4 regions of the Paenibacillus ilasis genome follow, and region 2 is predicted to be linked to each of the others. Evidence: riboswitches for the same ligand, from Rfam matches in the RefSeq annotation. Region 2 holds a riboswitch; each other region holds the start of a gene.

Region 1 (7,763 bases), on a different contig from region 2:
TCGTGGATAGCTGGGGTACTTATCGGCCTACAGGGACACATAAAGGGACGGTGACAAGTGATGGGGGCACATATGACATCTATACGACCATGCGATACAACGCGCCTTCCATTGACGGAACTCAAACGTTTGCCCAGTACTGGAGTGTTCGACAATCGAAAAGAGCGACCGGGGTCAACTCCTCCATTACGTTCAGCAACCACGTGAACGCATGGGCTAGCAAGGGAATGAATCTGGGAAGCAGCTGGTCATATCAGGTGTTAGCTACAGAGGGTTATCAAAGTAGCGGAAGCTCTAACGTAACAGTGTGGTAACCAATCGCCATCAGTAAACTCAACCAAGGGGCACGGTGGGGAACGTCTTTCACGATAAGCCCGGTTCGAGCGACCGAAATGGTTTAAACGAATCCACCGATTTGGAATCAGCAAGCCTTGACAGGGAAACAGTCGGATGGACCGTTCCCCTCTGTTCTCCGCGTTAGACCGGATACGTTGCGGGCCGTTTTTCGCCAGACGAACGGCCTTCGACGTAAAGGGGAGGCGAGTTAAATGCCGTTATGGCCTATCATTTTCCCTATCAGCTTAAAGGAGATATACCAATGAGAAAGCTATGCATGTTCTTTTTAATAGCAACAATGGTGGTGATCGGCGCTTGTTCGCAAGATAAGCCTGAGAAGAAAGATGATTTTGTATTTGTGGAAGGCGGGACCTTTAAGAACTACCAGTCTAACTACGCTGAAATAAATGCAACCGTATCAAACTTCTACATCGGCAAATATGAGGTCACTCAAAAAGAGTGGGTGGAAGTCATGGGCAGGAATCCCTCTGCATTCAAAGGCGACCATTTGCCGGTGGAAATGGTGAGCTGGTATGACGTTGTGGAGTACTGTAATCAAAGAAGCATTCAAGAGGGCTTAAATCCGTATTACAACATAGACAAGGGCAAAAAAGATCCGAAGAATAGAAATGATAACGATCAGATCAAATGGACCGTTACGATCAATGAGGGAGCTAACGGTTACCGATTGCCTACAGAAGCGGAGTGGGAATATGCTGCAGGCGGAGGTCAGAACAGCAAGGATTACATCTACAGCGGAAGTAATAATGCCGACGAGGTTGCATGGTATTGGAAAAACGCCGGGGACAAATACCTATCTGGGGATTGGAACTGGCCTATCATAGAGAGCAATCATAATAAAACAAAATCGATCGGTACCCAGAAACCCAACGAGTTGGGAATTTACGATATGTCTGGCAACGTAAGAGAGTGGTGCTGGGACTGGCATGGCAACATAGATAGTCAAAGCGGTTCTTTCCGAGTAGTAAAGGGCGGCGGGTGGATCGGCGACGTTAGCAACAACGAGATATCCTTCCGAGGCAAGTTCGATCCCAATGGCTTTGGCCCCGATCAAGGTTTTCGTGTCGTTCGCGGAGAAATATGACATTTAATAGTCATATTTCTTTTTTTATTATAACGATTAGGAAGATAAGTAAGATCGAAATAAGTCACCACCCTATTGACCACATGGTCAATGTGTATTACAATTTGGTCAAATCATATTGACCAGGTGGTCAATCGGCGGGGGTGGAGTACTATATAATGGAGACGGATAAAAAACAAACCATTTTGCAAGCAGCTTTAGTAGAGTTTTACCACAAGGGCTATGAAGGTGCTTCAACCAATCAAATTACCAAGGCAGCTGGTGTATCCAAGGGAATTCTGTTCCATTATTTTTCGGATAAAAGAACATTGTATTTAACGGTGGTAGATGAATGCTTGAAGCACTATTACCATACATTGACTTCGTCACCCATGGATCTCTCCGAGGATCTGTTTCAGGCGATAGAGCAGTTATCTCAAAAAAAGATGGATGTATTTAAAAGTGATCCCATCAGGTTTGGATTTATGGCTAAAACATTTATGGTTATGCCGGAAGAGCTAAAAGCGGAGCTTCTGCTCAAACAACAGCTAATGAACGAGAATTCCATACACCTCCTTGCAAGCAGGATCGATCAGAGCCGGTTCAGAGAAGGAATCGACCCCAAGCAAGCCATCGAATTCGTATTGCTCTCCCTGGAATCCATCATTACGAAGCAAATGACCAAACGATACGACGAGAATTCCACAGGAGGACTCGAGGTAAGTGCAGCTTTAGACACAAAACCCTATTTGGATATGTTAAGGCATGGCATTTATCGTAAGGAGGGAAATGAGTGAAAATAAAGCTGCTTACCATCGGAACAAGGGGAGATGTGCAGCCGTTCATTGCCCTTGCCCGCGGTCTCCAGAACAACGGACATGATGTGGTTATATGCACATCGCAGGATTTCGAAGGCTTCATTCGCGGACATGGCGTCGGTTTCGCACCAATACGGGCAAATATGTTGAAACTGGCGCAGTCTGTGGAAGGAAAACGCATGCTGGGCAGCAATCCCTTCGAGATTATGAAGCAGATGAAAAAGCTTATACACCCTATGATGCAGCAAATGCTCGATGACCTGTGGACCGCTTCACAAGATGCAGACGGCCTCATCTATCATCCCAAGGCATTCGCAGGATACGATATTGCACAAAAGTTGAATATTCCCGTATTTGCGGCACATCCGATTCCTATCATTGCGCCGACAGGTACTTTCACCAATCCCATTTTACCTTTCTCCTTCAGGAATCGGTGGCTAAATGAAAAAAGCTATCATCTCAACCGTTTCATGCTATTATCCTTCAAAACATTGATGAATACCTGGAGAAGCGAGACGTTACATTTACCTCCGCGAAGTGTATTCTCTGATGATCTGTGCGTAAACGGACGTGAAATCCCGGTGCTTTATGGTTGCAGTCCTTCGGTTATGCCATTTGACCCGAAATGGAAGGATCGAGTCTGTATGGAGGGATTTTGGTTTCTGGAAGATATGGATTGGGACCCGCCAAAGGAGCTGGAGTCATTTATAGCGTCAGGTCCCCCACCGATCATTATTAGTTTTAGCAGCATGCCTTTAAAGCAAGATCATGTGCTCCAAATGACCATGGAGGCTTTACAACGAACGGGGCAACGCGGGATCATTCTGGTTGGCTGGAGTGGAATGCAAGCGTTCGGCGATGTGCCCGAGAACATCTTGTGTATACAGGAAGCGCCGCACACATGGCTGTTTCCGCGAGCTGTTGGTGTTATTCATCATGGCGGAGCAGGGACGACAGCGGCCGTTCTGAAAGCGGGGAAGCCGATGACCATATCTCCGTTTCATGCGGATCAGCCTTTTTGGGCAAGACGTATGTATGAGTTAGGCGTATCGACCAAGCCGATTCCTGAAAAATCAATGTCTGTCGAGGGTTTGGTTGAGCGGATAGCAGCCCTAACGAGTCAATCATCACTGAGAGTAAATTCAACGGCACTGTCAGAAAAAATTCGAACGGAGAGAGGTGTTGATCGAACTGTAGAATTTATTGAGAGACGGTTGCACAATCACTTTTGAGTGAATCCCCTTTGCAAGGATATGTCTACTAAAAGATGAGATGTTGGAGGACAAGAAAATTCTTGATTGAGAAGCCTGAACTACCCAATCAAGATATGATCTTCCGCGTAACCAATTTTGGAGGTGCGCTTTTTTTGAGCCAACGCATAAGCGAGTGTTAAGGGACCCAGACGACCGGCAAACATGGTTATTGTCACAATCATTTTCCCCACGGGGGACAATTCACTTGTCAATCCCATCGACAATCCAGTGGTGCTAAATGCTGAGGTTGCTTCAAACAACACTTCCAAGAAATGTTCTTCGAGCATTCCTTCAGAGATGGTCAGCAACAGGGAAACTCCCAGCACGACCACCAAAGAACTCATGACAACGGCCAGGGCGCGCATGACGGTTTCTCCAGCTATTTTGCGCTTGAAGGCATGGATTTGACCACCCCCGCGAAAGGTTTGGATCGTTGCTAGTATGAGTACAACAAGCGTATTGATCTTAATACCGCCGCCTGTTCCTCCGGAAGCAGCACCGATGAACATCAAAATAATAATGAAAAACTGAGAAGCCGCCAGCATACTGCCGATGTCAATCGTGTTAAACCCCGAGCTTCGAGGCGTTATGCCTTGGAAAAAAGCAGCCAGCACTTGTTCGCTTTCGCTCAATTGGCCAAAGGTTGACGGATTCCAGCTCTCTAAAAAGTATATAAATAGAAAACCGAGCAGGGACAGCGTTCCTGTCCCAACTAAGACAACCTTGGAGTGAAGCGAAAGCTTCTTCCATGAACGTTTTTGGAATACATCCACAATGACGATATAGCCGAGACCTCCAATGATGAATAACAAGACAATCGTAATATTGACGATCGGATCGCCGACAAAGGGGGAAAGGCTGTCAGACCACAGGGCGAATCCGGCATTGTTGAATGCCGAAACGGAATGGAAAAGGGCGTAATAAGCTGCCTGTCCCCACCCGAAGTCCTGTTGCCAGCGGAGCGTCAGGACAATCGTAGCTAATGCTTCAAACGCGAATGCAATGAGCACCATATACATTGACAATTTAACCAAACCTTGTGCCGAGGTCGAATGCGTGGTTTGCTGTATAATGAGTCGTTGCTTCAACCCAATTCTCTTCCCCAGAACAATGGCGACCATGACGCCAAAGGTCATAAAGCCGAGCCCGCCAATTTGGATCAACATCATAATAATGACTTGTCCAAAAGTCGAAAAAACACTACCGGTATCCAAGACAACCAGTCCGTTTACGCATATTGCCGAGGTGGCTGTAAATAAAGCATCCAGCAGACCAACCGACCTTCCGGTGGAGGATGAGTGGGGAAGCGCAAGCAGTGCGGTCCCGATTAATATCAATGTGAAAAAAACGAGCATGATGAGCTGAGGGGGACTCATATTTTTTTTTAGCTTGTTGATGAAAAACTCCATTTTGCCAGGAGCGGAATGTTGTGTATTTCGGTTGTTCGAATTCATGTATGGTTTACGCACAAGTTCCACTCCATCCTTTATTGATCGCTGTGTTTCTCATACATTTCTCTGTTTTGGAAAAAAGACGAGTCTACCACTTTTCCGTGACTTATTTTCAAATACTGGACCTCTCGACCTGTTTTTATTTTCAGCAAGCCGGTGTCAAAATCGGTATTTAATTCTTTGAAAAAGAGACCTTCGGCTATAGGATCGCCCCCGGATTCCTTATTCTCGAGCATATACTGAGAACCATCTCTAAACACGGTGACTCGAATTCCTCGTTCATGTGTGTCTGCCATTTGATCATCCATTCTTTGAACTGCTACAATGTGCAAATCCGTTTCGCCTATCTGATTTAGGAGTTCGTTGATAAACGAGCCACGCGTTATTTCTTGCCACCTAGTTTGGCCGGATTGTCCGATGATGAGTTGGGTAATATGATGGTTTTTGGCGGTTTCGGCTATGATTTCTGAAGCCTTGCGATCTTCATTCGTTTTGACGATAAAGGTTGCCCCATATTCGTCGCATTTCATTTTCCACTCGGCCATATATCTTTCTTGTGCCTGATCAAGCTCATCTTCACGTAAGGGTATAACGCTTAACACAAACAGGGGACACTGAAGAAGTCTGGCTAATTCGCCACCTCGGCGAATAAGACGTTCTCCGTTTGGACCGTAATACACGCAGACCAGTATTTTTTCGTTATTCAGCAGTGAACTCATTCCTTTCTTTTCTGCAAAACAGTTTTAACAAAAAAGGCCTGGATGCAGAGACAAATCTGCTTCCAGGCCTTGGCTGTACGGATCATGGACAAGTCAAAGTAGTAAGAGTGTTCTCTCCCAAGACGCTGACGAGGTTAGCTGTCGGATTCGGGATTGAGAGTTCCCGTTCCTTCTTGATCAGAAAGAATTCACCCCTAAAGCTTAGTAGCTTTGTTGGTTCCCCCGTTCCTCATAGAGGATTAAGCATCAGTGCGTATGAAATTTATCGTAATAAATATTAGGTTAAAACATGCTAAAAGTAAACAGTTAGTGATGAGTAAACAATACCATATCATTGGATTGAAGTAGAACCTATGCTTTATTATGGTATATACTACGCAAAGAAGCCCGCGGGGTTTCATGGTCTGTCGGAATTGAAAGGGGAAAATATGATGGCTAGAGGCAAATCAGAGTCGCTAAAATCATTCAAACAGTTCAACTTATCATCTTCACGTCTGATCCTCCTTGGTTTCGCCATGCCGATTGTCATCGGCGCGATCTTGTTGGCCTTACCGATATCGTCTTCATCAGGTGAAGGGATCGGTTGGTTAAACGCTCTGTTCACTTCAACATCTGCCGTATGCGTAACGGGATTGGCCGTGGTCGATACAGGAACCGACTTCTCCCTTTTTGGACAAATCATCATCATGTGCCTGATTCAAGTCGGCGGGCTTGGTTTCATGACCTTCGGCGTTTTGATCGCCGTTGTGCTAGGAAAGAAAATCGGACTGAAAAATCGACTGCTCCTCCAAGAATCCACTAACGCATTATCAACGCAAGGCGTTGTGAGGCTGTCTCTAGGCATTTTTCTGATTGCCCTCATTATCGAGATCGCTGGAGCAGCCTTGTTAATCATTCGTTGGGAAGAGGAACTGGGCTGGGGACAAGCTATTTATTACGGCGTATTCCACTCCATCTCTTCTTTTAATAACGCTGGCTTCAGCCTTTGGTCGGATAGTCTAAGCCGGTATGTGGGGGACCCGTTAGTCAACATCGTCATCACCCTGCTTTTTATCATTGGCGGACTAGGATTTACTGTTGTACTGGATGTATGGAAGCACAGAAGGTGGAATAAGCTGTCCCTTCATTCAAGAATCGTTTTGTCGACTTCAGCATTTCTTTGTTTAGCCGGCTTTATCGTTATTTTCATTATTGAGTTGTTCAACTCCCGTACATTCGGCTCCTTGACCTGGGGAGAGCGAATATGGGCGGCTTATTTTCAAGGCGTGGTGACTCGTACCGCCGGGTTTAATACGATTGATATCGCCGCGATGATGACGACTTCTCAATTTTTTATGATTTTTCTCATGTTTATCGGGGCTTCCTCTGGATCCACCGGAGGCGGGATCAAAACCAATACTTTCGCCGTTCTTTTATTCACATTGGTTAGCATTATTAAGGGGAAGCAGGACGTGCAGTTATTAAATCGGCGCATCCCCCAATCGATTATCCTTCGGTCCATCGCCGTCATGGTGATTTCTGTAGGCGTTGTGATTTTTGCTACTTTCTTGTTAACCATAAGCGAACATAGTTTGCAAAAGGATTTTATGGAAGTTCTGTTCGAAGTGACCTCTGCTTTCGGCACGGTGGGTCTATCAATGGGATTGACGCCTGAGCTGTCTCCCTTTGGCAAGGGAGTCATCATTTTGACCATGTACATCGGCAGACTCGGCCCCTTAACACTCGCCTTTGCGCTGTCGCAAAGAGTTGTCAATCAAAAATACCGGTTGCCTGAAGAGAAAGTGCTTATTGGCTAAGAAGGATTTGGAGTTTAGCGTGTACATATATTGAAGGGGAACAAAGCCGCAATTCGGAATACGAAAAAATAAGATTCAGCTGGAGTTGTCTAATTAGAACTCCTAGGCTGAACCTTATACTCGTTCCGTGTTCTACTCGTTCCGTGTTCTTTTTTGCTTACTCGGAGGGTTCTTAAATATCCGCCCCGTCTTTTTCCTTGATGGGGCCGGCTAATCCAAACTTCTTAACCAAAGGCTTGATGGTTAACCCCTGAACGAGAAGTGAGAAAAGGACGACGCTAAAGGTGAGCACGAGTATATCGTCGC
Region 2 (7,763 bases):
ACGCCCAGGAGCCTGCCATGCCGTCCGATATTTGGGCAGCCGATTTTCTTAAACAAGCGGTTGAGCATGAACCCGGCACCCACTTTGTATATAACAGCGCAGCGACTTACATGCTCTCGGCGATTCTGCAGAAGGTCACCGGCATCACGCTGCTGGATTATTTGCAGCCCCGTCTGTTTGAGCCGCTCGGCATTTATGGAGCCACCTGGGAAAGCTGTCCTCAGGGGATCAACACCGGCGGATGGGGACTTAAGCTGAAGACCGAGGACATTGCCAAGTTCGGTCAGCTTTATCTTCAGAAGGGGGTGTGGGAAGGCCAGCGCCTGATTCCGGAAGCGTGGATTGAAGAGGCAACCTCCAAGCAGATATCCAACGGACCTGCGGATTCCTCTTCGGATTGGACCGAAGGGTACGGCTATCAATTCTGGATGTGCCGCCACGGGGCCTACCGCGGTGATGGCGCATTTGGGCAATATTGCGTCGTGCTGCCAGATCAGGATGCGGTGATTGCGATTACCTCCGGACTAGGAGACATGCAGGCCGTGCTGAATGAAGTGTGGGAGCATCTGCAGCCGGCGATGGGATCTGATGTGCTGCCGGCCGATACTGAAGCGGAGGTTTCTCTTACTGGAACGCTGCAAGCGCTAAAGCTGGATCCGCCAAGCGAAGAGGCGGCATCCCCGGTCGAGAAGGACGTCTCCGGGATCGTATATGACCTCGAAGAGAATGAGGAGAAGCTGCAATCGTTCTCCATTCGTTTTGAAGAGGATGGCGCGGTGATGGAGCTTGCGGGGGAACGTGGCGTCAACTCGATTGCCTTGGGCAGGGGCGAATGGAAGTCGGGAACCACCTCACTGATCATGATGGCGGATAACGAGTATGCTGCCTCCATGACCTGGAAGGACGATCGGACGCTGGAGCTGACCATCCGACTGACAGAGACGCCATTCTACTTAACCACGGAATGCACCTTCGGTGACGAGGAAGGCATTCATCTTGCGTACTGGATGAATCAATCGTTCCAGGGCAAGGTGGTCCGGGAGATTAAGGGCAAGGTTACGGCGTGAAGCCAATAAACCAAGATACATTAAAAACCTCTCCATCGTCATGGAGAGGTTTGTTTGCATGCCGTAATTAGAATCGCTCCGACACCGCCTTTGCCTGCGTAAACAGGAGCAGGTAATCGCGCCCGCCGGCTTTGGAATCGGTCCCGGACATATTGAAGCCGCCGAACGGGTGGGTGCCCACCAAGGCGCCGGTGCATTTCCGGTTCAAATATAGGTTGCCGACGTGGAAATCGCGGCGCGCCTGCTCCAGGTGCTCGCGGTTGTTCGAGATCACCGCGCCAGTCAGCCCGTAGTCAGTATTGTTGGCGAATTGGATCGCTTCGTCGAAGGAGGCGGCCTTCGTGAAGGCCACCACCGGGCCGAAGATCTCCTCTTGGGAAATACGGGCGGTGCTGGCCACGTCCGCGAAGATTGTCGGCTGTATGAAATACCCCTCCGGATCGCCAGGCAAACCGCCGAGTACCAGCGTGCCTTCACCTTTCCCGATTTCGATATAGTCCAGAATTTTACGATAGGCCTTATCGTCGATGACGGGCCCTACCTGAATCTCGGCGTGAGTCGGACAACCGATCACCAGCTTCTTGGAGCGTTCGATGACCTTCTGCAGTACGGCATCATAGACGTCCTTATGCACGATGGCTCTGGAGCAGGCGGAGCATTTCTGGCCGGAGAAGCCGAATGCCGAAGCGGTGATCGCATCCGCCGCGAGATCCAGATCCGCCTCACTGTCTACGATAATGGCGTCTTTTCCGCCCATTTCGGCGATGACGCGCTTGATCCATCGCTGCCCCGGCTGCGTTTTGGCCGCGCGTTCCTGAATCCGCAGTCCGACGTCGCGGGATCCCGTAAAGCTGATGAACCTGGTCAGCGGATGATCCACCAGATAATCGCCCACTTCCTGGCCCGGTCCCGGCAGGAAGTTGACGACGCCCGGAGGCAGGCTGACTTCTTCCAGCAGCTCCACGAATTTGGCGGCGATGACCGGCGTGGTGCTCGCTGGCTTCAGCACAACGGTGTTACCCGAGACGATGGCTGCTGTGGTCATGCCTGCCATAATCGCGAGCGGAAAATTCCACGGCGGAATGACGATGCCGACGCCAAGCGGGATGTAATAGAGATGATTCTCTTCCTCCTCGTGAACCGTCAACGGCTGGGGCGCGCTTAGACGCTGCATTTCGCGTGCATAGAATTCCATGAAATCGATCGCTTCGGCCGTATCCGCGTCCGCCTCGGCACGCGTTTTGCCGGCTTCCAGCGTCATCAGCGCGGAGAACTCGAGCTTGCGCCGCCGCATGATCGCAGCTGCCTTATACAGATATCGTGCCCGTTCGCTCGGCTCGGTGTGCTTCCACGTCTCAAAGGTACGCGCTGCCGTCTGAATAGCTTGTTCGGCAAGCTCGGTATCGGCTTGGGATACAATGCCGATGACCTGACGTTTCCGAGACGGATTGACCGATTGTGCGGTACGCTCCGTATAGATTTTGGTACCGCCGATAACCAAGGGATACGATTGGCCAAGCTCGGCTTCGACTCCGGATAACGCCGCATCGTATAACTTGTTGTTCCACTCGTTGTTGAAATCCATAAATGGTTCGTTCCGAAAAGGTACGCGCATGGGAGGCCCCTCCTTAACATGATATGAATCGAAGCTTAAGGTCTATGGTCCAGCTGCTGAATGCATCATGGTGGGGTGTTTAGGATCTTCTGGTGAGAAGCTCTATGTTAGATATGTATGTCTTCCTGCATGCCGTCATGATTTTTGCATATGAGTTAAGATAGAGTGCATTTTGGTTTACCTTTTGCAAAGGGGGCGCACGCATGGACGGAACCGAGCTTTACCGTAAAGTGATCCTGACGGTGTCCGGTAATAAATTCGTGAAGTGGTTGTCGATCAAGTACGGTCGGAAATTGGCGGGCAGATTCATAGCCGGCGATACCTTGGATGAGGCGCTGGATGAAATTGAGAGGCTGAACGAGAAGGGCATTCTCGTCACGCTCGATCATTTGGGGGAGGGTATCACGACGCTGGATGAAGCGGCCGGGTACCGGGAGGAGTATTTGAAGCTTGTGGAAGGGATTGCCAAGCGGGGAGTGAAATCGAACGTATCGCTGAAACCGACACAGATGGGGATGGCACTGGACCCCGAGATGGCTTACGAGAACATCAAGCTGGTGGCGAAAAAGGCGAAAGAGCACCGGAACTTCGTTCGTCTGGATATGGAGGATTCCCCGTACACCCAGGCCACGATTGACATGACACTGCGGCTCCATCAAGAGGGGCTGACCAATGTGGGGACTGTGATGCAGGCCTACTTGTTCCGTACGGAGGAGGACGTCAAGAATTTAATGCATGCCGGTGTTAATCTGCGGTTGGTGAAGGGGGCGTACAAAGAGCCTGGAACCATTGCCTTTCAGCAGAAGCGGGAGGTTATTGACAACTATAAGAAATTGATCAAAATGCATTTTGATCAGGGCGCCTACGTCGCGATTGCTTCGCACGATGACCACATCATCGACTGGGTGAAGGTGTTTGCCGAGCAGAGCCGCATAGACAAACAGGAATTTGAGTTTCAGATGCTGTACGGGCTGCGGATGAACGATCAGGCTGCGCTTGCGCAGGACGGCTACCGCATCCGGTGTTATATGCCTTACGGAACGATGTGGTACCCGTATTTCACCCGGCGGCTGGCAGAGAAGCCGGCTAACCTGATGATGGTGCTCAAAAATATGTTCAAGTGAGCGGGGGAAAACAACCAATTGCAATGGAAGCGAGGACGGTAGCTCTTTCTAGCTGTCGTCCTAGAAATAATACGCCTCCGAGCAGTTCATTAGGTAGGAACGCTCCAGCGGAAGGCTACCTAACCGCTCACGGGTGATGTGCTGTTGCAGATTGGCCTCCAGATCGGTGAGGGCCGATACGGCGAGTTGCATCCGTACAGATCCCCATTGCTGCTGCTTCTGGGCATAGCGAACGGCCTCCGTCACGGGCATGCCTCTCAGCCTTGTAAAGACGGATGCCCAGCGGACCAGATCCGCGAACTCTCCCGTGCTTGGCAGTGCATATTCGGCATACCCGGCCGCGTTTTCGCAGCTGATTTTAAACAAACCGCAGTTACCGCCTTGATCGCTCGAGGGGATAAAGCGTTCAGCCGAGCTCTGGTCGAAACGGAACATCTCCATGTTGCGGATGGGCTCTTCACATATTACAGGCGATGCGGTTTCGATGACGGGTGCCAGTGCGGCCTCGATGAGTTTCGTCATGATCTACGCTCCTTTATAGGAATGTTATATGCACGGCAAAAAGGCCTGGTGAGCAGAGATACCCCGCTCTCCAGGCCTATTTATCGTTAGAGGCCCTACTCCAGTGGGCGCTTCCGCTTAAGGCTCGGGTGGTGTTCTCTCTCAAAACGCGCCTACGAGGTTAGCTGACGGATTCGGGCTTGAGAGCACCCTACCGCAGCGCCTGACCATCAGGCCTGCGGATTCACCCCGTTCACCAACAGAAGCCCCATTGGCGATTTTGGTTCCCCCGTCTCCCGATCTGTCGGGAGCTCAGCGTAAATGAATGTTTCGAATAGATGGATGAATCATACGCCGGAGGAATCTAAAAGTAAATGGCCATATGGGACGGATACATTCCGAAAATCGATAAAAACCGCAAAAGAAAACGTGTACATTGGGTCGTGTCATCTATTATCATGGCAAAATCTCGGTATCTCGATAGATTACGATAAATATAAGAAAACAAGAGAAATACATAGTATAGAGCAGTATTCTGGAGATAATGGAGCGGAATTGGTCCGTTCCTGTTCGACATAACGCCACATGTGTTTTTGCTCACATTTACATCCTGCAAGGCCGGACGTATGATACGAACTATGAATTGACGGTCATCAAAGACCATGGCATACGGGCAGCCGCTCCATGAAGGTCTAAAGGCAGTGTGAGAGCTGCGCCTGGCTCTTTATGGATTGAATCTTGAGCGAAGGCACCATGGGCCTTCACTGAAACAGCAGGATGATGCGACTCTCACCGCGTAAACCTCCTGATGCTGTGCTGTTCGCCTAGTCTGGACGACAAGTCAATGGCTAATAGAATAACATGCTACTCGTTTTTAATTTTCGCTGAGTCCTTGAATGGAAAAGGAACGGGGGAACCAGTCGGGAGATGAACTTGATCTCTCTGGGGTGAATCCTGTAGACAAGATAACGGTCTATGGGTAGGGCGACTCTCACGCCCGAATCCGTCAGCTAACCTCGTAAGCGTATCGAGAGAGGCAACGATTGTCGTGGACTTGGGCCATGGTGTATTTCACCGTGTCCTATTAAGGAGCCTGCGGGAAGAGTTCTTCTCTTTCCACGGGCTTCTTTGTTGTTGCCTTCTCTTTCTGACCTTAGGAGGAGAAAAGAAGATGGAGAAACCGCAGGAATTCATCCTGGTATCCGCGCCGAACAAGGCCGGGGAGGAATTCGTCCGCCAGTTGATTCAAAAACATGTTTCGTTTGCGGCCATAGCCAACAACCGGGCTGAGCAGGAGAGGTTGCGAGATCTGGGCTGCAAACACATTATTCTGATTGATACAAGAGACGAGCAAACCTGGATCATTCCTGAGTTTTCCGTCAGCAAGGTGTTTCTGTTCGAAAGCAGCTTGAATCTGTGCTGTCGCTATTTACGGATTTGCCGGACTTGGACCGCAGAGTCGATTTATGTGATCACCCATTCCAGCAATCCGCGATTGATATACAAAGGGTTGGGTGCTGATGTGGTGCTTCATACGAACCATCGTCACGTGGCCTTTCTCATAGCGTCTATTGGCAGTTAAGCGTTTGGCTGATTTCACAACGAGTTTCGGGAGGTTGTATTCATGCAGGATTTAGTTATGTTGCTTATTTTGGGAGGAACCTACGGACTGCTCATGCTGTTTATGTCCTGGTGCGGGCGTGTGGTTTCGGAACCGGAGGCTGATCAGCCGTGATGATCATGTTGATATTCACGATTTTTATTTTTCTCTATTTGATTTATGCGCTGATTCACCCTGAAAAATTCTAGGGAAACGGCTGAAGGAGGAAGGCATTCGTCATGGGCATTTTACAAATTGCCATCGTTATACTCGTTCTGGTGCTGCTGGTCAAGCCGCTGGGAACTTATCTATACCAGGTGTTTCGCAATGAAAGCAATGGAACGGACAGATGGTTCTTCTGGGTGGAGAAACCGATTTTCGCTCTGATCGGCTTGAAAGAACGCAAAGGGATGACATGGAAAGGGTATGCCGTCAGCTTTGTGTTAACGAATATCGTGCTGGTTGCGGCGGGGTACTTGATTCTGCGGCTGCAAAAGGTGCTGCCGCTGAATCCGAACGGCATCGGTCATATGGAACCGACCTTGTCGTTCAACACGATCATCAGCTTTATGACCAATACGAATCTTCAGCATTACAGCGGGGAGTCGGGATTGTCTTATATGGCCCAGATGGCCGTCATTACGATGATGATGTTTACATCCGCCGCGACCGGGCTGTGCGTGGCGATTGCTTTTATCCGGGCGGTAACCAGCAAGGGCACGACCGTCGGCAACTTCTTTGAGGACTTCGTTAAGGCCCACACCCGGGTATTCATCCCGGCAGCGTTCATCATTGCGATGGTGCTGGTGGCGCTGCAGGTACCGCAGACGTTAAAGCCTACGCTCAGCGTCACGACGCTGGAAGGAAGCGAGCAGCAAATTGCGGTAGGACCGGTGGCTGCACTCGAATCGATCAAGCATCTGGGCACCAATGGGGGCGGGTTTATGGGAGCCAACTCGGCGCATCCATTCGAGAACCCGTCCCCGCTGACCAATGTGATCGAAATTCTGTGCATGTGGAGTCTTGGGGCGGCGCTCCCGTATACGTTCGGTTTGTTCGCCAAGAGCCGCAAACAGGGCTGGATTATTTTTTCGGTAATGATGACCTTATTTATCGGATTCCTGTCGCTGAACTATGCCGCCGAAACCAACGGCAATCCGGCGTTGAACCGCCTGGGCATCGACGTTTCGCAGGGCAGCATGGAGGGCAAAGAGGTCCGGTTCGGGATCGCCCAATCCTCCCTGTTTACGACGGTGACAACCGCGGCCACGACCGGGTCGGTTAACAACATGCATGATACGCTCACGCCGCTCGGCGGGATTACGCCGCTGTCCCTGATGATGCTGAATTCCGTTTTTGGCGGAAAAGGTGTTGGCCTGATGAACATGCTCATGTACGCGATCCTGGCGGTGTTCCTGGCTGGTCTTATGGTTGGCCGAACCCCCGAGTTTCTCGGCAGAAAAATCGAGGCCCGGGAGATGAAGCTGATTGCGATTGTCATTCTGGTACATCCATTGATCATCCTGGCTCCGACCGCACTTGCACTCATGACGGACGCGGGGCAGGCGGGCATTGCCCATGCGGGCTTTCACGGTATCTCACAGGTGCTTTACGAATACACGTCATCCGCGGCCAATAACGGTTCCGGATTTGAGGGTCTGTCGGATAACAAGCCGTTCTGGAACGTTACAACCGGACTGGTCATGCTATTCGGGCGTTACATTTCGATGATTGCCCTGTTGGCAGTGGGCGGCTCGCTGATGCGGAAGCAATGGGTTCCCGAGACGCTCGGGACGTTCCGGACCGATAATAAGCTGTTTGCCGGCATTCTTATCGCAGTGGTCCTGATTATCGGC
Region 3 (7,763 bases), on a different contig from region 2:
ATTCATCCAGAATCGAGATGTACTGCCTCTGGCGAATGTCCGGATCGCCAAACTCCACCTCAAGCCCTTTCATCTGCTCCCAGGGAAGAAAGCCATAGATATTATAGGGAGGAGGATAGGTCCAGGCGCATATTTCTTCCGCGTGCTCTTCACGCATGATTACAGTGTGAAATGAAATCGGTGTTGCATCCATTTGCGAAATCCTCCTATCGTATGCATGAATAATAACCATTTTACGAATATTCAAGTCACATCAAAAAGCCCGTCAAAGAGAGGTAAGGGCTCCTTTAACGGGCAAGCAGTATGTATAGGATGATTAGCCTCTATAACTTAGGATGTTTCACCGGTTGACTCTTCATACTTATCATTGCTCATAATACGCTTCGCACCCACGTATCGCTGATCATAGTACTCCTCTGAAAGGCGGTTAATTACCACGCCGCGGTTGGAGGAGGCATGGGCAAATTTGTCATCGCCGACATAAATGCCGACGTGGGAGATGCCCTGGCCCGATGTGTTGAAAAACACTAAATCGCCAGCGCGCAGCTCCTTACGGGATACACTTGTCCCCATGTCGAATTGAGAGCCGGATTGATGCGGTAGCTTCAGACCGAGTTTAGCATATACATACATGGTGAAGCCGGAACAGTCAAATCCGCTCGTGGTCGTGCCGCCGTAGCTGTATTTTGTACCTAGCACCTTATCGATTTCGTGATCCAGCGCACGATCCGCAAACACGCTGCCAACGCCCAAAGTGAACAACAGCGTGATACTCAGGGCTGCTGTCGATAATGTTTTCTTCAGCATGGAAAGCTCCTTTTCGTTGCCTGCGAGGTTAGCTTGAGGGTTCGGTTGAAGGTTCCCTATGATCTCTTGACGGCAAGATCAATTCACCCGTGGGTTGGTTCCCCCGCTTCCCGTTCGGCCGGGAATTCGGCATAGCAATCTATGATTAAAGCACTTACATTAATGACAAAGTTGTTACTGCGTCCATTCTATCAGACAGCAAGCGAGATTGGCAATTATTTCTTGGTGAATTTCGCTATTTTTCAATAGCATTAGCCGTCGAAGCATCGGATAAAATCAATATTTTTCCAAAATGGGTGTTTAATGAAGGGAGAGAAGGGTATATAAAGGGTAGAAGATGTGAAGACATGGCGAAGTGAAGTGAACTTGTAGAATAAATTTCATTTTTTTTCGAAAAGCGGGAACTTTTCCGTTGTCCTGAACGTTATAAAGGTATAGACAGAATAAACAAAAGAAAAAAGCCGCTGGATGAGATCGGCACAATCTCATAAGCCCAGGGCTTTCTTGTAAGAGTAAATCAATAAAGTTCCAACATTAATTGTAGTTCACAGCTACAGATTTGTACGTATTTTGACTCATAATTCTCTTAGCGCCTACATATCGGTTGGCATAATAGCTCTGGCTTAGCGGACTGATAATGACACCACGCGAAGATGAGGAATGAGCGAATTTGCCGCTCCCAACATATATACCCACATGAGATACACCTCTACCGGATGTGTTGAAGAACACGAGATCGCCAGCTTTCAGGTTGCTCTTGGATACTGCCGTACCTACTTTGTATTGAGCTGCAGATGTACGCGGCAGGCTAAGGCCAAGCTTCTTGTAAACATAGCTGGTGAATCCGGAGCAGTCAAAACCATTCGTTGTGGTTCCGCCTGTTTTATAAGAGACACCAATGGCTGGTTTGATTGCAGTATTTAATTTGGAATCGGCGAAAGCGCTTCCGGTCCCTAATGTGAGTGCGAGTGCGAGGCCTAGAGAAACAGCCGTTAACTTCTTTTTCAAAACAAAAGCTCCTTCCATTGCCTGCGAGGTTAGCTTAAGGGTTCGGTTGAAGGTCCCCTATGATCCCTCTCTTGCGAGATCAATTCACCCAAAACGGATCCCCCGCTTCCCATATCGTTATGGGAATTCGGCTCCTTAAAATGTTGATGAACCCATTCATTGACGTCTGACGTTCCAACATAGATAACGAATTTACATCGTTCCAACAAAAAGTTACAGTAAAGATGACAAAGTTGTTACTAACATATTCGTTATTTTAGCAGAGTATTAACAATTTGGCAAACGAGGAAAGATCATTTTTAAACAAAAAAACCTGTCCCCATCTTGGGGAAACAGGTTTTTTTGTAATTTGGCGCTCAGAAATTTGTAATATAGAGGATAAATGAACTCTTATTCTTTGTAAAATCAAGACCCGGATAGAAACGTGTCACTTCGGATTACAGCTTATTCGCGAGCATGTTTCATCATTTCAGGGTAACGAATTGTAACGATTAAGGATGCGATGAGGAGGAATCTCTCCACAAATGATATTGAGCGGAAATTACCCAAATTTGGAAAAGTCCATTCAGAAAATAAGAGGCCTGCTGAATAATTAAGCCGATCAACCCGGCCCAGAAGAGCGAAGCCGAGCTCAGGAGCAACAGAATGACACAGGCGGATCCGCCGATGGTGATGGATAACAGCACTGCCGTGCCCAAGCGGCGGAAGAGCGCATGGAGAGAGCTGATCATACCAAAGTCTCCCGTGCGCCCGAACTGCATATAGAGCAATAACAGGCGGATTAGATAGGCGTACAAGAACCAGCCAACGGCATACGGCAGTGCATGAAGGGGCAGAACAGGCTCCTGAATCCCATTTAGCAGAATCGGAAGAATTTTGGGCAGAAGCCAGTAACCGGGCACAAAGGTGAGAATAAGCTCAATCAGATAGAATAGCGTTACAGGTTTCCACAGTTTGCGCATGCCAGTGAAGAAGAATAAACCACGCTCGCCCTTGGCTTCCTGGTGAAGGTTGTAGAAGATGCCGGCCCGAATGAGCGGGGTGAGAACCATCCGGATCAGGAGCAAACCGGCCAGAAGCCATCCGTAGGTGTGGACCGTGCTGCTCAGGGTTAGGCTCATCTCGCCCTCATAGAAGAATAACAGACGGCTGAGCTCGTTAGGGGCAGAATCCGGATATCGCATCAGAAGGGGAACGACTGCCGATTTTACGAGTCGGTACAGGCAGTATCCCCACAGCAAACGGTATAAGAAGAGCAGAATCGAGACGTATAGCTGGTCTTTAACACTGGTCCACCCTTGGCCTGCGTAACTTTTCATGTGCTCCCCCCTCACCATGACAGGCTGCCGAACAGCGTCTCCACAAGCTTGGTAATACTGAGATTCCAGCGTGTAACCACCTTCGGATCCATTCCTGCCTTCATATAGTTATTGATGTGTTTGTTCTCCAGGACGATGGAGTATTTGGGATCAACCATGGCCCAGGCGAGCGGAGTGCTGTACTCCAGGGTGTAAGTAACTTTGCCGTCCTTGCCGCTCCAGGTCCGCTCCACCGTTTTGCCATCCTCAAAGGCGAACACGATCGGCACATTGGTTATATCCCCGTCCTTGCTCGTAATCTTGACCGTAGACTCATAACGAGGATGTTCCGCCGTGCCTTTATTTTTGGTTTTGATCACGTCGATGGCGACATCCGCCATCTGGCTTCCATATACATATTGGTCAAAATACGGCTGCCAGGACGTTTTGCTTACTTGCTCTACAACTTTCTGGAAGTCGGACGTGGTCGGATGCTTGAACCGGTATTTCTGGGCATACGTATGAAGAATCTTCTCCATCATCTGCGGACCGACCTGCCGTTCGATGCCTTGCAGCACCAGCTTGCCCCTCGTGTAAACATTCAGTGCGTAGTTTTCGTGGGAGCTGTATTTCCAGGATTCCATCTTCAGCGGTGCAGGGGAAGTAATGGATGCTCCCTGAGCTGCCGTATTGGAGGTAATACCGTATTCTTTTTCCATCACTCGTTCTTCAGCATAGGTTGCAAAGGCCTCGTCCAGCCACGCTTCCTCAAATTCATTACTTGCGATCATTCCGTAAAAATATTGATGGGCGATCTCATGAATGACGGTCCGCTCCAGCTCATATCCCGGCGAATCGTTTTTGGCACCGAAGGCCGTGACCAGCGTCGGGTATTCCATGCCGCCTGCCCCGTTGCCCGATTCCGGCGGAACGACGATGGACAACGTGGAATACGGATAGGTTCCGTACCATTTTCCAAACGAAGCGAGTGCCGACTTGGCGGCATCAAAGTAACGCTCCTTTAAGTCTTTATGGGCCGGATCGAGATACAGCTTGATGCGGACCCCCGGTACGCCTGGTGCGGAGAATGCTTCTTCTGCCGTGACAAAGTTTGGCGATGCCGACCAGGCAAAATCATGCACATCATCCGCATAGAATTGATAAATTTTTTCCCCGTTTGATTTTTGGGCAGGCTTGGTAGGGAATCCGGTCGCCGCGACAATGTAATTTTCGGGCACTCGGATGCGAACGCTGTAGATGCCGAAGTTCGAATAGAATTCGGAGTTGCCATGGTATTGATGAAGATTCCAGCCTTCCTCTGTTCTTCCGCGAAGACCAGCGGGTTCATAGACCGAAAGTTTAGGAAACCATTGGCCGGCCATAATAAAATTCTCGGTGGTTCCCATGCGAGCAAATATTTTGGGAAGTTCGACCTCGAACTCCAAGTGAATGGTAACACTCTCCCCGCTCTTGATGGGTTTAGGCAGCCGGAGCTTGGCAAGGCTGTGATCCTTGATGTTGCCGTCATCCGGTTGAACAAATTGAAGGCGATGGGTCAGGGCCAGTCCTTCGGTTGTTTTCACGCTGGTAATGGCCATGGAGCCGTATCCGTCGTCTGGCATGGGATCGGAACGAAGCCTGCCGCCCGATTCCTTCATAAAGGTCGTGTCATTGGAAGCAAATGCATTGGGATACAGATGAAAGTACAGCTCGTTTACGCTTTTTTTGCCTGGATGAGTCCAAGTGAGTGTCTGTTTGCCCTTAAGCTTGTTCTCCTCAGGCTCGTACCGAACATCCATATGATATTCCACCAGCCGGTCGCTTAAGGCCGGAGCGGGAATATTAGGCTGCACCTTAGGCGGTGAGAGCGGGGCCTTCTCCACGGCAGAGGCGGAGGGCTTGCCCGCATTTGGGGCAAGAGCAGACGCTGAGGACCCTGGATTCAGAAATATCGGCATCGATCCTGCAAGCAAACCTATGGCAAGCAGGGATGATAGAAAGACTTTGGCACGTGGTGGGACCATATCGAACAACCTCCCGTTGACAAGCATCTAGTGCATGTATATGTTTGCTTTTGGGGGATTATTAGTTAAAATAAAATTATTGGGACATGGGTTATCAATTTAGCAGCTGATACGTATGAATCGGCTCTGATATAGGAGGTCGGCAGCAGTGGAGAATGAAGAGCAGAAGCAGGGTGCGAAGAAACCGATTGCTTTGAATATTATTAATAGCAAGAGTAAACATAAGGGGTTTGGATCAGGCTCCATCGATCTGAACAGTTTGTCGCCCGTCATTATCGACAATGGCGAAGCCCGAGTGGACATTGGAGCCATGCACGCCAAGAGTAAGGTGGAGAAGGGCATCCGTTTCAGCATGAACCGGGATGAAGTACCCAACGGACGCCAGGTGTGGATCGTGTGGGTAGCTGTAGATCGTACCGCGGAGGGACAGCATTATGCAGGCATGACCGCCTGTGAAATGTGGATTGACCACGAGGCCCGCCGCGGCTGGAAGATCCTCGCCGATCATGTGAATAAAATGGATGCGGCGATGAAGCGCAAGATTATTCTGGATGGGCTTGGCGACGTGGAGAAGAGAGCGCTGCGTGAGCTGCTGATTTCGCGTAACGAGGAATGGTGGAATGCATCCCCAGAGGAAATTAAGGAAGCCCTTCGAACCGAGGAATAATACAATAAATGAAAGCATTGTTCTAGATGCGCAAGTGAAAAGACCGGTTGGATTCGTGATCGAATCCTGCCGGTCTTTTTGTAATTGCGTATGGTTAGAATGGAAGAGCGTAGGTCAGTTTTTCTTTTTGATCGAGAAACGGATTTTTGTATTGGAGCGTCAGCTTGCCGCCGGCATATCCGATATACGTAAGACCGTCACCAATGAAGCCCACCTCGTTCGGCGGCATTTCCTCAATGACCTTGATGGTTTCCTCGTCCAGAAGTTCAGGATAGATAAGCTCGGCTGTCTTGCCTGTCGGATGAACGATATACAGGGTCGCCTTCGTGTATGGTCGGACGAGCAGGAAGTCCTGTTCGATCGCTTCTACAACAAAATGATCCTTTACTCCCGTGAGCGCGGCCAGGTCATAAGTTTTGACCGTTTTGCCCGTCGGATGAACCAGCTCCAGCGTGCTGCCGTTCATCATGGCAATATTGCCTTTGTAGCTGAGTTGGTCCGGTTTGTAGTTAATTCCGGCAAAATTGGAATGTTTGGTTTTGGATAGCTTCAGGATTTTCTTGTCCTGAATGAGCAGCCGGTATCTTCCCTCATGAATATGAGGTTCGCCGTAATAATTGGACAAGTCGACGACATAGGTATTGCTGTTGATGCGATGTGCGCTTAAGCCGACTTGATCGATTTCCTCCACCGGGATCATGCCGACTTGGGCTGGGGTGGATCCGGCTTTACCCATGGACAGCATACCATTCTCGCGATTTACCCAGAAGAGCATATTGGCCGTGGAAGCATAGGCGTATTTTGACCAAGAATCAAAGGTCGTTCTAAGTCCGGATTTGCTGTCATACTTCAGAGGGATGCCGAAGGCTTTGGTAATCAGACTGGCGGGAACATAAGTCACGCCTTTCTTCACGACCGGAGCCGCCTCGAGCTTTAGAGCGGTCCCCTTGGCATTGACTGCACGCGACTGTCCGATGATAATGCGGACAGACTGTGTCGGGCTGTTAATGTACAGCTCTTTTTTTCCGGGGATCGTCAACTGCAGCTGCAGCTGTTCGGAAACTTCCTTCAATGGAATGAATACAACGCCTTTATTCGTATAAGGTTTATGTTTCACATCCAGAGTGCTCCATGTTGCCTTGCTCTGTGATGTGGAGGCTGCTGCCGCATGGGCAGGAATCGTTGTGAGCGATGAGGACGTAAGCAATAAAGACATGGCTATGGATGCGGTACCTGCTAATTTGATAATTTGTACGGACTTCATATCATTTCCTCCTTCTGGTTTTCACTCCCGCCTATATAAACGACTAAATAATGGGAAATGTTTCACCTAAATCACGAAATCATGTAAAAAATGAGATATGCGATGGCGAGATTGGAGCTGGCGCGCCAAAGGACGAACTAAAAAAACCGGAGCTGCCCTGAAAGGGCGAAGCTCCGGTTATATCAATATCCTGATTTTAGCTCCTGATCCTTGCCAAGCAGAATGGTGAGACCAAGCAAGGTCACGATAATGGTTGCGCCCATGTCCGATATGATTGCAATCCACAGGGTCAGCCATCCCGGGATCGTAAGCAGTAAAGCAATGGCTTTCAGCGACAAGGAGAGCCCGATATTCCACTTGATAATCTGATTGACCCGTCTTGCCGTTTGGATGGCCCCTGGCAGCTTGCCAAGGTGATCCTGCATCAATACAACGTCGGCCGTTTCAATGGCACTATCCGTCCCTTTCCCCATCGCGATGCCCAGATCGGCAGCGGCCAATGCAGGGGCATCGTTAATGCCATCACCAACCATGCCGGTTTTTTTGCGGGAAGAAAGCTCCTTGATCTTGGCAACCTTCTGTTCAGGCAGGAGACTTGCGAATACCCGAGATACACCGGATTGCTTCGCTATCGCCTGTGCGGACTGCTCGTGGTCGCCTGTCAGCATGACCGTATCCGTGATACCGGCCTCATG
Region 4 (7,763 bases), on a different contig from region 2:
CGGATACAACGAGAATCAGATGCGGCCGCTGCGGAAAGATATGCAGATGGTCTTCCAGGATCCTTATGCTTCCCTTAATCCAAGAATGAAGGTCAAAGAACTGGTCGCGGAGCCCTTGCTGATTCATACCAAGCTGAGCACCAAAGAGAGGGATAAATTGGCTTGTGAGCTGCTGGAAACGGTCGGACTGAACAGCTTCCACGCCGAACGCTTTGCCCATGAGTTCAGCGGCGGGCAGCGTCAGCGGATCGGCATTGCCCGAGCGCTGTCCGTGCGTCCGAATCTGATCGTGGCCGACGAGCCGGTGTCCGCGCTGGATGTTTCCATCCAATCGCAGGTGCTGAACCTGCTGCAGGATCTTCAGGAGGAATACGGCCTGACTTATCTGTTCATCTCCCATGATCTCAGCGTGGTTGAGCATATCAGCGACCGGATCGGCGTCATGTATCTGGGCGCGCTCGTGGAGACGGCTGATAAGGATACGCTGTACGATCGCCCGCTGCATCCTTATACTCAAGCGCTGCTGTCCTCGGTGCCCGTTCCGGATCCGAAGCAGAAGAAGGAACGGATCATTCTGAAGGGCGATCTGCCGAGTCCGGTGAATCCGCCGACAGGCTGCCGCTTCCATACACGCTGTCCATCCTGCATGGAAGTATGCAAACAGATCACGCCTGCTTACCGTGAGGTTGAGCCAGGGCATCAGGTGGCATGCCATTTATATGACGAAGAAATCATGAAAAACGCATAACGGTGTTGATTCTCTTATAAAGGAGGGAAAGCCTCGATATGAACATCACAATCGATGAAGCTTCATTGGCAGAAACTTCGATATATGTGGTTTATGAGGGCGAGGAGTCTCATTTTCGTTTAAAGGAATCTCGTAAACATAGCATGACGCTAACGTGGTTCTATGGCCGCTCCGATCAAGAAGCGGACGATCTCGTTGTCGGCATGGGGCAGCGTTCGAACCTCACGTTGGAGCAAGTGCGCAGAACGGGCGCTTCAGCCGCGAGAGCGCTGCTCAAGGAGAATAAATCAAGCGCAGTGCTGATCCGCGCAACAAACGGGGATGGCAGGGGTTCTTCCCGGATTTCGGAGGAGGAAGAACTCCAGGCGTGGGTTGAAGGCTGGATGTACGGATTATATCAATTCAATAAGCATCGCGGGGTCACGGCCAATCTGCAAGCCCTGTCCCTAAATCTTCGACAAGAAGATTGGCAGGGGCTTTCCCGTAAAGAGCTGGAAGCCATCATACAGACGGCAGGAATCCGAATCGAAGGGACGCAGCTCACTCGAGACTTGGTGAATGAATCTCCGGAAACGTTAAACCCGGAAGCATTCGTTGCAGTGGTCGAGGATCGTTTCAAGAAGGCACCCGTTCAGCTTCATGTGTATCGCGGACAAGAGCTCCATGACCGGCAGATGAACGGACTAATCGCTGTGGGCGCTGGAAGTAAATATGAGCCTGCCATGATTGAGATTTCCTATAATGGAGTGGATTCCGAGAAGGGGAGCCCTCATATCATGCTCATCGGCAAGGGCGTAACCTTTGATATGGGCGGGATGAACGTCAAAATTGGCCGAGACATCAGCGATGCCCGTATGGATATGGGTGGGGCTGCAGCCGTCGTGGGTGCCATGGATATTCTGGTATCGCAAAAAGCTCCGGTACGAGTCACGGCGCTGATAGCCGTTGCGGATAATTTATCGGGACCGGATGCGATGCTTCCTTCTTCCGTCGTTCACTATCCGAATGGCTTAAGCGTTCAGGTCGCGAATACGGATGGGGAAGGAAGGTTGATCATTGCGGATGCCCTGCTGCACGCTGCGAATCTTGGCGCAGATAAGGTGATTGATATCGCAACCCTCACCGGTAATGTCGGAGCCGCACTGGGCTTGGAAATTGCGGGTATCTGGGGCGATCAACAGATTACGGCCGATTTGGTTGAGATCGGTGAGCGTAACGGAGAGCGTCTATGGCCTATGCCGCTGATGGATGAGTACGAATCGGATCTTAGGAGCGATTATGCCGATCTGAAAAATGTCGGTACGTCAACGTTGGCAGGCGCTATAACGGCCGCGCTGTTTATCCGGCATTTTGTGGCCGATTCCATGAAATGGGTGCACATCGATATGGCGGGCACGGTCCAGTATAAACGGGAATTCCCCCATTCCGCAGCGGGGGCTACCGGATATGGCGCGAGATTGTTGGCGGATTATGTGGAGAAGCAGTTTCTCCATGCTTAAAGAATCAACTTCAGTAAGGAGTGACGACGATGCTGCTTGAAATTATCGCAACATGCGTGGATGATGCCATCACGGCAGAGAAGAATGGCGCGGATCGTCTGGAATTAATCACGGCGATAACCGAAGGCGGGCTTACGCCGGGAATCGGGCTCGTTGAAGAGGTTGTGAAAGCTGTTCAGATTCCTGTTCATGTCATGGTCAGACCTCATAGCAGATCCTTTGTGTACAACGAACATGATATTGCTACCATGATCGCGGAGGTTAAGGCGATCCGCAAGGCAGGTGCAGCTGGCGTAGTGCTTGGTATGCTGATCCCGGAACGGAAGATTGACGAGGTCTCCTTGGTCAAAATGCTGGAATGGACAGGTGATATGCAGGTCACGTTCCATCGGGCCTTTGATGAATTGGAGGATCAGCTCGAAGGGCTGCGTACCTTGCAGAAATACCCGTCCGTTACCCGCGTCCTAACGTCGGGAGGACCGCAGCCTGCACCGCAAGCCATCCCAAGAATTCGGGAGCTTGTAGAACAAACGGCAGGCAGTGAGCTGAAAATATTGGCTGGTAATGGCCTGAAGTGGGAAATCATACATGATTTTATCGACCAGACCGGTGTGAGCGAGGTGCATTTCGGCTCAGCCGTACGGTACGGTCGATCAGGGCTGAAGCCCATTGATCCGGTTGAGCTGCGATCATTGGCTGACAGCTTACATCAATAGAAGTAGCAAACCTATCGGAAACAGGTGAACAAAAATTGCAAACCGTATGGAATAAACAGCAAGAATTTGTGGTTGGCGTTGACCTTGGGGGTACGAAGATCGCGGCAGCGCTCTTTGATTCCGAAGGACAGCTGCTGAACCGGGAGCAAATGGAGACAGCGGGTGCGCGTACGGCCGAAGAAGTGGTCGCGCGAATTACGAACATGATTCGCAGCGTGTCGGGCGGTCACCCGCTTCGAGGCGTAGGCATGGCTTCACCCGGAACGGTTAACAGCCGGGAGGGAATTGTCATTCATGGTACGAATCTGCCGGAATGGACCAATGTTCCTCTCAAAGCTTGGATGGAACGCGATCTGCATACGGAGGTTCAGGTGCTGAATGACGCCAATGCAGCTGCATGGGGAGAGTATGTAAGAGGTGCCGGAAGAGGGTCGACGAACATGATATACGTGACGCTAAGCACAGGCATCGGTTCAGGCATCGTGCTGGACGGGAAGCTGTTCCTGGGCAGCAGTTCTTTTGCAGGGGAGCTTGGGCATCATATCATTGATCCGAGCGGTCCGCAGTGTAATTGCGGCAGCCACGGCTGCTGGGAGGTATTTGCTTCAGGAACGGCCATCGGTTTGGCAGCATCCCAGCGGATGCTCACCCAGCCCAGCGTAATTTCTGAACTGGCCGCAGCCGAGGCCGGCGTCAACGCCAAGCATGTATTCGAGGCTAAACGTCTTCATGACCCCGTCGCTGTGGAGGTCATCGATCGTGCTATTTATTACATGGCGCTTGGTCTGGTTAACGTCATTCACAGTTTTAACCCCGATCGTATCGTGATTGGAGGGGGAGTAAGCAGAGCAGGCGAGCTTCTATTCCCGCAGCTGCGGGAAATGACAGATAAGCTGGTCATGCCATCCTATCTGGGTACGTACGAAATCGTTCCTGCAGGACTTCGGGACGATGTGGGTCTGGTTGGAGCTGCGGCCTTGTTCCAGTAGCCTATGTGTAAAGAGAACGTTACGGATAGGATAAAGAATGAAATAGAGGTTAGATAAAAAGCGTTCGGATCGGCAACATAGTTTCATGTTAACCGAGCTTAAGCGAATTAGACAAAAGCCGCCCTTCAAGGGCGGCTTTCCAATTATTTATGGAGAGAGCGGGAAACGGAGCGATCATTTTTTTCGTTATAAGTCCGTAACATGTGACAAGTGATAGGCGTGAACCGTAAGCCGTCATCCGTTTTCACTGGAGGCGAGTTTTTGGTTTCCTGGTTAGGTTTGTTTGTATCCGACAAACAATAAGCGGTTGCTCGCACTTTCCCGCCCGCCGGCGGAAACCGCCGGCTCCAAACCCGCACGTGGAGTGACCTGCAGGCTTGGAGCCGGCGGCTGCCGCTATTCCATGTACTTCGATGCGTCAAACGTAATCATGGACGTATGATTGGCATGTTCAATCAGTGAAGAGAGCTTGGTTACTTCGCGTTCCTTCTTGCGCGCTTGCGCCTGATAAGCTTCCGGATCATATAAGGCGACGTTGAACAGCGTTACGGCACCGTCTCCGCTGCCACGGCTGCTCTGCCGCTCCAGCTTCTTGCGGGAGCCGAGATGAGCAAGCTGTCCGATATCGCTGCGTATCTGTTTGGCCAGCTCGATCGCTTCCATGATAGTCATGTCGGAGCCGTTCCAGCTAATGGTTTGCGTTGTATTGGAGATGGCCATCAGCAAATCCAGCTTTCTGTAATCCGCCGCGGCGGCTTCGATCTCCTCCGTAATGGCATCCACGCTGCGTGCAGGATATTCCGCCGTTTCCCCTTTTTCAATGATCGTGCTGCTGTTGTTCAAGCGTTCCGACATCAATTGATTCATGAGACGATTGATTGCTGCCCGGACAGCCAAAGCTTCAGCCATCGTAATTTGACTCATAAGTGGTCGATCACCTCTTTAATTTCTTTTCTGAATATGTAAACGTACAAATCTGTTAAAAGTTGCTAGTTTACTAAAAAAAAGCAGCTCGAACAGGAAAGCAGAGTTACATAATTGTCATGACTGTGTGAGATGGTTAACAAATGGACGCCCGAAATTAACCATCTTTACGACAGTTCCAAACATAAAACGATAGATTCTTAGGATATTATTGACAGCATCCTTCCTTGTATACTATATTAAGAGAAGGTTACAAAACGTTAATGAATTTTGCCGAATTTCGTTTGTGAAAACGGGGGAACCGTCTTGGGTGAATTACTCTTGTATATAGAGTATAGGGAACCTTCAACCGAACCTTTAGCTAACTCCGTAGGCATCGAAGGAGAGAACATATTTTGAAGAAGTTTGTCATCACTTTGCTAGGGTCTGCAATTATTTTTTCTTCTGGTGCCGTATCAGCATTTGCTGATCAACAACCGAATTTTCAGTATCAAGTGAAGCAATTGGTAGGAACTCCATACAAATGGGGCGGAACGACCACCAGCGGGTTTGATTGCTCCGGATTTATTCTGTACATGTTTAGAAATTTTGATATGGATCTTCCACGCACTTCCCAAAGCCAGGCTAAAGCCGGTGAACATGTGGATCGCGAAGATCTGCGGGTCGGAGATTTGGTATTCTTCAATACAAGTGGCAGCGGAATTTCCCATGCAGGCGTTTACATTGGTGACGGACAATTTGCGCATGCTTCCAGCAGCAAGGGAGTCAGAATCAGCAAGCTTAGCGATTCATATTACGAGCCGCGTTATGTCACGGCGCGTCGTGTGTTGAGTCAAGAAAACTATGCGAAGCTGGTAGGAAGCGCAAGCTAATTGGATTACGTTGCAGTTTAGGGTTCGATACATAACCAGAAAGCCTGACAAAGGGATGCCCTTGTCAGGCTTTCTTTTTTTAGATATCAGAAAGTATAAACTTCGAAAGCTTGTGACTTCCTGATATCGCAAGAAAAACATCTATTAACTGCGATCTGTCATCTGTGAAAGTACGTCGATAGACGTTTTTCTTACGATAAGTCTATCATCCCACAGAGGTTGTTCGGTTACTCCTTAACAACAGAGGCATTCACAGCAGCTTCTATTCCATTATTATAGAGACGGAACAAGCCAAGGCGCCAGAAAGCAGCACCTTTCAGATCATAACGCTTGGCCAAGCCGAGCTTGTCGTCAACGGAAGTGGCGGTTTCACTGCTTAAACTGATGCCGAGCAGGAGCTTCTGCTTCGGGACACCTGCTTGGAGTGCCAACTGGATCGCTTGGTCCACCAGACTGTTTGGTTCGGGAACCTGAGATTTGGTTCCGACCGGATTGTATTGATAAGCCATAACGATGAGATCATCAGCGATGGAAGCCAGCGTCTTGTAATCATAGCCTTTATAGGCGCTATTCAATGGCGGGACCGCTAAGGACAGGGCAATGTCATTTGGCAATGCCGCCTTCAATTGCTTGACGTAATCATTGAGCAGCTTCTGCTGCTTCACGGCATCCAATTTAAAACCGAGTCCTTCAAAATCAAGCACAACGCCGCCGAACCCGTTATCGGCAACCGCGGTTGTGATGCCTTCAATGGACTTTTCGCGCAGACTGCTGTCGCTCAGGACTTTGGTTAATTCTCCGTTTCCGTCCAGAGCATAAACCATAAGGTACGGTTTAATCTCCTGATCCGCCGCATCCGCAACAATCGATTGCGGGGTCACGTCGCCGGCCGCCCCTGGCAGACGATACTCGTCGCCTTGAAGCGTAAACTGGCCATCACGATCGATGCGGCTCCAGCCAAAAGCGACTGAATTCATGGATCCCACGAGATCCCGCTCTTGGAAAGATTGCAAAGCATAGAAGGCTCTCAAATGCATTTCGCGCTGGGGCGATACGAGAGAGACCGTACGAGTCGCCTGATTCCAGCCGACGTCGACACCGAATTGGCTGCTGAAAGAGCTAAGCGGGATCAGCACGCGGCCTTCCCGTTGGACTGGCGGAGCTGCAAGGTTTACTTTTTTACCGTTGACGGTCGCCGTCGTGCTTCCCACCTGAAGCAGGACTTCCGTCGTTTGACCTTTCACCTTGCCTATAGCCTTGACGGTTTGCGTCTTGCTGTTCCACGTGATCTGAATGCCCAATGCTTCACCGACCGTCCGGAATGGAACGTAGGTGACCCCTTTGTCTACCCGCGGAGCCGCATCGAAGGTTAGTGTCACATCATCCAGCTTTACCGAAATGGCAGGCTCAGCATGTACCTGACCGATATGGGGTGCGGTTCCGATAAAGGATAAGGCAAGCGCGGCAGCGACAGCTGTTTTTCCTATTCGTTTATGCAGCATGCTTTTGTATTTCCTCCGATCCATTAAATAATAGAATGATTTCATAGAATATGGAATTTGGTCTAGCATACGCTAGTATAGCAAAATTTTCATAGAGTTCCAATTCCGTGATGTCAATGTCATAGAATAGATAAGAGTAAGCATGTTGATTTTTTAAACTTTCCAGTATAATAAATGAAGGATTTCTTACATAACCTGATGATTACATGCATAGGGGGATAACGCGTGTTTAAATTCTGGAAAAACAAAAAAGGCGGGGGAGATAAATCGTTGAACCCGGCAGCGGAAGAGATGATCGAAGCCGTACCGGATCCGATCATTGAGCTTACAGGCCGCGAAGTTCAGCGCAGCGTGGCTCCCGTTCTAGGCATGACGGTGCTTGACTTGGCCGAGCGGAATGACGTCGACTGGAACTCTTTTTGCAAAAGAGGAACTTGTGCCCGCTGCCGCTGCATGGTGGTGGAGGGAATCGAGTATTTGTCCGATCCCAATCTGGCTGAAGAACGACGCCTG

The links. Region 2 has a riboswitch for cyclic di-AMP ahead of ACETK5_RS21975 (hypothetical protein). Riboswitches for the same ligand answer to the same signal wherever they lie in the genome.
Region 1: linked by a shared signal. The riboswitch ahead of ACETK5_RS10265 (universal stress protein) and the one ahead of ACETK5_RS21975 (hypothetical protein) in region 2 are both predicted to bind cyclic di-AMP.
Region 3: linked by a shared signal. The riboswitch ahead of ACETK5_RS31995 (C40 family peptidase) and the one ahead of ACETK5_RS21975 (hypothetical protein) in region 2 are both predicted to bind cyclic di-AMP.
Region 4: linked by a shared signal. The riboswitch ahead of ACETK5_RS08085 (C40 family peptidase) and the one ahead of ACETK5_RS21975 (hypothetical protein) in region 2 are both predicted to bind cyclic di-AMP.

Annotation. Positions count from the first base shown of each region.
Region 1 covers NZ_JBHDJG010000001.1:2,188,877-2,196,639, forward strand. The annotation lists gene ACETK5_RS10240 (glycoside hydrolase family 11 protein) at 1-314, shown strand, start outside; gene ACETK5_RS10245 (formylglycine-generating enzyme family protein) at 599-1,441, shown strand; gene ACETK5_RS10250 (TetR/AcrR family transcriptional regulator) at 1,600-2,217, shown strand; gene ACETK5_RS10255 (glycosyltransferase) at 2,214-3,470, shown strand; gene ACETK5_RS10260 (TrkH family potassium uptake protein) at 3,551-4,900, opposite strand; gene ACETK5_RS10265 (universal stress protein) at 4,978-5,661, opposite strand; cyclic di-AMP (ydaO/yuaA leader) riboswitch at 5,769-5,917, opposite strand; gene ACETK5_RS10270 (TrkH family potassium uptake protein) at 6,093-7,457, shown strand; gene ACETK5_RS10275 (cation:proton antiporter) at 7,630-7,763, opposite strand, start outside.
Region 2 covers NZ_JBHDJG010000002.1:405,560-413,322, forward strand. The annotation lists gene ACETK5_RS21955 (serine hydrolase domain-containing protein) at 1-1,067, shown strand, start outside; gene pruA (L-glutamate gamma-semialdehyde dehydrogenase) at 1,135-2,682, opposite strand; gene ACETK5_RS21965 (proline dehydrogenase family protein) at 2,886-3,806, shown strand; gene ACETK5_RS21970 (hypothetical protein) at 3,867-4,328, opposite strand; cyclic di-AMP (ydaO/yuaA leader) riboswitch at 4,462-4,635, opposite strand; cyclic di-AMP (ydaO/yuaA leader) riboswitch at 5,180-5,348, shown strand; gene ACETK5_RS21975 (hypothetical protein) at 5,479-5,889, shown strand; gene ACETK5_RS21980 (potassium-transporting ATPase subunit F) at 6,048-6,116, shown strand; gene kdpA (potassium-transporting ATPase subunit KdpA) at 6,147-7,763, shown strand, end outside.
Region 3 covers NZ_JBHDJG010000008.1:48,973-56,735, reverse strand. The annotation lists gene ACETK5_RS32005 (GNAT family N-acetyltransferase) at 1-193, opposite strand, end outside; gene ACETK5_RS32000 (C40 family peptidase) at 331-804, opposite strand; cyclic di-AMP (ydaO/yuaA leader) riboswitch at 810-949, opposite strand; gene ACETK5_RS31995 (C40 family peptidase) at 1,342-1,815, opposite strand; cyclic di-AMP (ydaO/yuaA leader) riboswitch at 1,819-1,958, opposite strand; gene ACETK5_RS31990 (hypothetical protein) at 2,307-3,134, opposite strand; gene ACETK5_RS31985 (M1 family metallopeptidase) at 3,146-5,137, opposite strand; gene ACETK5_RS31980 (YwhD family protein) at 5,286-5,804, shown strand; gene ACETK5_RS31975 (copper amine oxidase N-terminal domain-containing protein) at 5,899-7,068, opposite strand; gene ACETK5_RS31970 (heavy metal translocating P-type ATPase) at 7,251-7,763, opposite strand, start outside.
Region 4 covers NZ_JBHDJG010000001.1:1,669,472-1,677,234, forward strand. The annotation lists gene ACETK5_RS08060 (ABC transporter ATP-binding protein) at 1-748, shown strand, start outside; gene ACETK5_RS08065 (leucyl aminopeptidase family protein) at 787-2,247, shown strand; gene ACETK5_RS08070 (copper homeostasis protein CutC) at 2,277-2,963, shown strand; gene ACETK5_RS08075 (ROK family protein) at 2,999-3,952, shown strand; gene ACETK5_RS08080 (hypothetical protein) at 4,349-4,876, opposite strand; cyclic di-AMP (ydaO/yuaA leader) riboswitch at 5,138-5,268, shown strand; gene ACETK5_RS08085 (C40 family peptidase) at 5,272-5,748, shown strand; gene ACETK5_RS08090 (stalk domain-containing protein) at 5,976-7,250, opposite strand; gene ACETK5_RS08095 (2Fe-2S iron-sulfur cluster-binding protein) at 7,476-7,763, shown strand, end outside.